Linked DNA regions of Prochlorococcus marinus CUG1417. The protein of the gene in region 1 interacts with the protein of each later gene in a pairwise test. Links are inferred from orthologs where the notes say so. Each region holds a gene or a part of one and is shown in the gene's direction. Other genes may lie near its edges.

Region 1 (3,391 bases):
CCAGATTTTAAACTTCAATATTCAGAATTAATTCAAGCTTATTTAGATACCAAATTAGACCTTAATATAAACGGAAAGGTAGGCAAAGATTTAAATGCTAGAGGTCTAATTTATCTTAAAAAAGGTAGAGCTAATCTATATACTACTCCATTTAAACTTGATAAAAATAAAGATAATTATATTTTATTTGCATCAAGAAGTGGCGTCGTTCCATTTATTAATTTTTCTCTTGTTAGTAAAGTTCCAGATTCTATAATACCTATAAGTGAAAATAATCAGGATTTAAATATATCAGCTGATCTAGATGTGAATGAGACTTCTAGTGGTTTGGGATCATTCGGGATTGGCAATTCAAGGCTTATCAAAATTGAAGCGTCTTATGAAGGATTTTTAGATCAATTATCTTTTGCTGATGAAAATAGAAGAATCCAATTAAGGAGTACGCCAAGTTATAACAGATCACAAATAATTGGTTTGATTGGCGGTAACTCTGCAAATTTAATAAATAGAGCATTTATTTCTCAACTTAATAATGCTGATGCATTTAGTGAAAGATTTCAGTTATCTCTATACCCAGCATTAATAGAAAATAATGATTCATTAAATAATATTTTTTCTAATGAAAATTTAAATATAGAGAATGATGGTCAATCATCTTCTAATGAGGAATTTTCTTCTCAAGCTTGGGTAGCCGAAATAGGGCTTGATATTACTGACGCGATAAATTTTGCCTTCCAAACTGTTCCAGGTAGAGATGATATTTCACCTTTAGGAATTTTGACTTTTCAGGCAAATCCGAACTTAGAATTATTAGGTTCTTATGATTCCAATGGGGACTGGAAAAGTCAAGTTCAATTATTTTTTAGATATTAACGCAGAAAGAAATTTACTTTAAAGAATCGTTAATTTGAATTATTATTAGATTACCTAAAAAATATTATGGCTAATATCTTTGAAGTCCCTCAACCAGGTAATGATCTTCTAGAAAAAGCTGATAAAGTTCGTTTGGCATCAATAAAAATAAGTCAGACTGAAAATCAAAATAGAATTAAAGCCCTAAATTTTATGGCTGATTATCTAGAAAAAAATTCTAAAGAAATATTAGATGCTAATAATGAGGATTATTCAAGTGCAGAAAAAAAGGGTATTTCTAAGGCTTTACTTTCTAGATTGAAATTATCAAAAGCAAAATTAAATTCAGGTATTGAAGGAGTAAGAAAAGTTGGTGACTTGGCTGATCCTGTAAATCAAGTCCAAATAAAAAGAGAGCTTTCTAAGGGATTGGTCTTAGAAAGAAAAACTGTGCCAATCGGAGTCTTAGGGGTTATTTTTGAATCAAGGCCAGATGCCGTGATGCAGATTAGTTCTTTAGCCATAAGATCAGGTAATGGAGTAATGTTAAAAGGTGGTAGTGAAGCCAATTTAACAAATACTTCAATAGTGAGAGCATTGCAAGAAGGTTTAAATGAATCAGGCCTTGATAAAAATGCAATATGTTTACTAACAAGCAGAAAAGATAGCATGGCGATGTTAAATCTTGAGAAATATATTAATTTAATAATTCCAAGAGGGAGTAATCAATTAGTTAAATTTATTCAGGAGAATACAAGAATTCCTGTGTTAGGCCATGCTGATGGAATTTGTCACTTGTTTATAGATATTGAGGCAAATCTAGAAATGGCTTTATCAGTCGCTTTAGACAGCAAAATCCAATATCCTGCAGCATGTAATGCTATTGAAACTCTATTAGTCCATAAAGATATTGCTTCAGCTTTTTTAGAAAAGGCCATACCTTTGTTTAATTCTAATGATGTTAAGTTAATTGGAGATGAGAGATCAGTTGAATTAGGTTTAAAGTATGAGGCTAGTCTAGAAGATTGGGAAACTGAATATTTGGATTTAATTTTATCGATAAAAATTGTTGATGATCTTGAGGAAGCAATCACACATATTCAAAAATATAGTTCAAAACATACAGATGGAATAATTACTGAAAACTCAAAAACTGCCAATAAATTTATGAATGTAATTGATAGTGCAGGTGTTTTTCATAATTGCTCTACTAGGTTTGCCGATGGGTTTAGATATGGATTCGGAGCTGAAGTTGGCATATCTACTCAAACTCTTCCACCAAGGGGACCTGTAGGTCTAGAGGGTTTGGTAACTTATAAATATTTCCTAAAAGGTGATGGGAATATAGTTGATGATTTTTCATCGGGAAAGGCTTTCTATACACATAAAGATCTTTAAAACTTTTAAAGATGGAAACTTTTTTAAAAATTGAGAATATTAAACTTTGGGCCAGGGTTGGCGTTCTTGATAAAGAGAGAGAATTGGGACAACTATTTTCTTTAGATATATTTTTATGGACTAATTTTGAAAAATGTACAGTAAATGATGATATAAAAAAAACAGTTGACTATTCGAAATTAGTTCAAATTTTAAAAGATCAATCAAAGAAAATATATTGTTTTACAATCGAAAAATATTCCAACTCAATTTTAGAAATCATCGATCAGGAATTTAAGCTTTCTAAAATTAAAATTATTTTGACAAAATGCAATCCTCCAATCACAGGTTTCGATGGGAAGGTGTCAATAGTAAGAATTCTTGAAAATAATTAAAGTATTGGAAAAAAGAAATCCCATCTTATTGATTCATGGTCTTTGGAATACTTCAAGTATTTTTTCTTCTATTACTTCAAAACTTGATGATATTGGAATTGAATATTTTGCTCCAACGCTTAAACATTCATTTGGAATGACTTCAATTCTGGATTTGACTAATAAATTAAACGAATTGATTTTAGAGAAATATGGTTTAGAAAAAGAAATAGATATTTTGGGATTTTCTATGGGTGGAATAATTGGTAGGTACTGGCTTCAAAAATTTAATGGGTGTAAAAGAACAAGAAGATTAATATCTATAGGTTCCCCTCACAAAGGAACTTTAATGGCTCAATTAGTCCCTAAATACCCTTTTAGAGGAATATCAGAAATGAAAATAAATAGTAAGTTTTTAAGGGGACTCGCAAATAATGATTTTTTACTTGATGATATTGAGTGTATAAATTTCTTTACTTATTGGGATATCATGGTATTCCCTGGTTGGTGGACAAATTTAAAATTTGGGAAAAAAATATCAGTAAAAGTATATATACATAGAAATCTTGTAAGAAATGAATCTGCGGTTGATAAAATAATCGATGAAATTATTTCGTAGCTCCAGATAGACCTAAATGTCTTATTAAGGGATCTGTTTGTGGCTCTCTTCCCCTGAATAGTTTAAATATGTCTAATGGAGGTAAGCTTCCTCCCAAGCTAAGTATTGTATCTTTAAATTTCTTTCCTATAAACTTTAAATCTTCAGGGTTTTCTAAATCAGCTTCTTC
Region 2 (3,220 bases), 300 kb from region 1 along the record:
CTACAACTCCAAAATTATATGGAGAAAGATTCCCAAAATTCTTAATTGGGCCACCAATTAAAAACCAATCAAAAAAAATGTTAAATATTATCCCTGCAAATGAAGACTTAAAAGGAAAGTTTGTTTTTTCTATTGAATAGTAAGTTCTTACTAATAAATCTCTATATAGATAAAAAGGTATGCCAACTGCATAAGCAATTAATATTTTCTTTACTTGTGAGGCCGCTGAATAATCAAAAGATCCTCTTTGAAAAACTAATTGTACGATTTGATTATTGAATGTTATGAAAAATCCGGCTAAAAAAATAGAAGTCAAGAAACACAACTCTATTCCAGATATCAATTTTTTTTTGAGACCTCTATCGTCTTTATCACTTCTCAATTTGGAGAATTTTGGAAGTAATGGCAATATCAAAGAGTTAGATAATATGCCTAAGGGGGCTTGTACAAGAAAGTTTCCGTAAGCCAGTCCAGATGCTGCTCCTTGAAAACTTGAAGCGAAAAACATATCTATAAAAACATTAATTTGACTTAGACCTGATGAGATAGATGCTGGAATAATAAGTTTGAAAATCCTCCTCTCTTCATCTATAAATGAATTGAAAGATGAATCTAATCTCAAGAGGCCGATTTTATTTATTTCCCAAATTTGAATGACAAACTGAATAAAAGTTCCTATTAAAGTTGCAAAAGCAAGTAATCCCGTCTTGGCAAGTAAATTTGAAGATGTGTTTTCTTGGTTGAAACTCAAAGAAAATAAAATAAAAAAAATAATAGATAAGCTTGTTATGGCTGGACTTATACTTGATAAAAAGAATCTTCTTCGAGAATTTAAGGCGCCAAAGCTTAAACCTATGAATCCAGATAAAGGGATACAAGGTGTAAGTATCTTTAATTGATAAGTGGCAATAACTTTAGCTGCGTTACTTATATTGGGGGCTAATAATTCAATTAATAAACCGGAATTAAAATAAACTAGTACAGCTAAAAATAATAATAATATTGAAAGTTTTATACTTACTTGAGTTAGAACTATTCCTCCATTTTTTTTGTCAAGAGGGGTTAGAACTGCAACTACTGCATTATGTAAAGGGCCATTAATTCCTCCAATGATTATTAGCAAAAAACCTGGAATTATATAGGCATAATTAAATGCGTCGTATGTAACCCCAACCCCGAAAGCTGCAGCTATCAAGATTTGTCTTAGGCATCCAGCTAATTTACTAAGACTAGTACCAAATGAAATCGAAAAAACATTATTTTTTAAAAATGAATTCATTTAGCTTTATCTGAAATTTTTCAAGATGATGAAGTTTCAATTATATTTGATTTTTAATTAAAGACATATTTATGAATGATCGGATAATTGAATTTGATCCATTAATTGAAGGGGTTTTAATCAAGAGGTATAAAAGGTTTCTTGCAGATATAAAATTAGAAAGCGGAAAGGTAGTAACTGCTCATTGTGCTAACACTGGCCCAATGAAGGGTCTTTTGAGTGAGGAAGCAAAAGTAAGAATAAGTGTTTCCTCTTCTCCAACAAGAAAATTACCTTTTACATTGGAACAGATATGTGTATTAAATACAAAAAATGAAGAGGTTTGGGTGGGTATTAATACTTTATTTGCAAATAAGTTAATCAAAAAGGTTATTGAGAAAAATTTGCTAAACGAAATAATAGGAGAAATAGAGACAATTAAATCAGAAATCCCCTATGGAAAAGATAAAAAAAGCAGAATTGACTTTTTTTTGACTACAAAATCTTCAAATCCTGATAAACGTAACATTTATATTGAAGTAAAAAATACGACTTGGATTAAAGAAAATGTAGCTCTTTTCCCAGATACAGTAACGAAAAGAGGCCAAAAACACTTAAAAGAATTAAAAGAACTGATTCCTGAAAGTAAAAGCATTTTAGTACCTTGTATAACTAGAAAAGATGCAGAATTTTTTACTACTGGAGATGATGCAGATCCCATATATGGCAAGCTTTTTAGAGAATCTTCTAGAGCAGGCATGATTACCATCCCTTGTTCGTTTGTATTTCATAAAGATCACGTAACATGGAATGGAATTAAACCTTTAAAATAATTAAAAAAACTTGATAATTTGAAATTCTAAAAAAATAATTTTCAAATCTAACAAATAATGTTTTGGGGTGCAACTATAAAATTGGTATAAACAACTACTAGACACTGATAAGTTTTTTGAATAAATTTAAATTTGAAAGGAAACAGTACAAACTGTTTTTTTGCAGATCTAATTTTTTTTTATGACCACTGCTTTGCAAACGCCTCAAAGGCGCTCTAGGTCCAAATTACAAGATGCAAGTCTTGTTAATGGACCTATGCTCCTTTTGAGGAGTATTCGAGGATTTAGTTCAAACCGCTCTATGTTGTGGCTTGCAACTGTTCCCCTAGCTTTGTTTGGTTTAGGTATTTTTAATCTTTCAGCTCATGCAGCTGATTTACCTGAGTTGAATGCAGCTTTTCTTGCTAACAATTTATGGCTTTTGATCGCTACTATTTTGGTGATCTTCATGAACGCCGGTTTCGCTATGGTTGAGGCAGGTATGTGTCGTTCTAAGAACGCAGTAAACATCCTTGCTAAAAACCTCTTTGTATTTGCTCTAGCTGTAACTTCTTATTGGTTTATCGGCTATTCATTAATGTACGGAGGAAGCGTTGCTGACGGATGGCTTTATTTTGGAGGCTTATTTTTTGATCCAACAGTTACCGCTGATATGGTTACTGACGCTGGATTAGTCCCAACTGTTGATTTCTTGTTCCAGTCTGCATTCGCAGGAACTGCGGCAACTATCGTTTCCGGTCTTGTTGCTGAAAGAGTTAAATTTGGAGAATTTGTTGTATTTGCTGTTGTATTAACTGCATTTATATATCCAATTGCTGGTAGCTGGAAATGGAATGGTGGTTGGCTTGATTCCTTAGGTTTTGTTGACTTCGCTGGTTCTTCAATTGTTCACTCAGTTGGAGCATGGGCAGGTCTTGTAGGAGCTATGCTTCTTGGACCAAGAATTGGCAAATACTCTGATGGGAAACCACAAGCTATGCCAGGACACAATATGGCCATAGCTACTCTAGGTGCATTAGTCCTATGGATAGGTTGGTATGGATTTAACCCCGGTTCTCAACTTGCTATGGATCAATGGGTTCCATATGTTGCTGTAACAACTACTTTGGCAGCAGCAGCTGGAGCTATT

Evidence for each region.
Region 2: the proteins of HA140_RS03145 (region 1) and sfsA interact in binary tests that used the Escherichia coli proteins (3 or more experiments, as listed by UniProt). The link is inferred for Prochlorococcus marinus CUG1417 from one-to-one orthologs.

What each region holds. Positions count from the first base shown.
Region 1 is NZ_JAAORN010000001.1:558,094-561,484, forward strand. Bases 208-3,094 are described here. They hold HA140_RS03145 (glutamate-5-semialdehyde dehydrogenase), read left to right. Parts: upstream 208-939; coding sequence 940-2,250; downstream 2,251-3,094. Other genes in these bases: HA140_RS03140 (translocation/assembly module TamB domain-containing protein), read left to right, coding at 208-873; HA140_RS03150 (dihydroneopterin aldolase), read left to right, coding at 2,262-2,624; HA140_RS03155 (esterase/lipase family protein), read left to right, coding at 2,629-3,094. In the rest of the region: more of HA140_RS03140, read left to right, coding at 1-207; more of HA140_RS03155, read left to right, coding at 3,095-3,222; HA140_RS03160 (M3 family metallopeptidase), read right to left, coding at 3,212-3,391. UniProt on the Escherichia coli protein: Catalyzes the NADPH-dependent reduction of L-glutamate 5-phosphate into L-glutamate 5-semialdehyde and phosphate. The product spontaneously undergoes cyclization to form 1-pyrroline-5-carboxylate.
Region 2 is NZ_JAAORN010000001.1:259,802-263,021, forward strand. What follows is about bases 265-3,220. They hold sfsA (DNA/RNA nuclease SfsA), read left to right. Parts: upstream 265-1,350; coding sequence 1,351-2,091; downstream 2,092-3,220. Other genes in these bases: murJ (murein biosynthesis integral membrane protein MurJ), read right to left, coding at 265-1,279; HA140_RS01425 (ammonium transporter), read left to right, coding at 2,273-3,220. In the rest of the region: more of murJ, read right to left, coding at 1-264. UniProt on the Escherichia coli protein: Binds to DNA non-specifically. Could be a regulatory factor involved in maltose metabolism.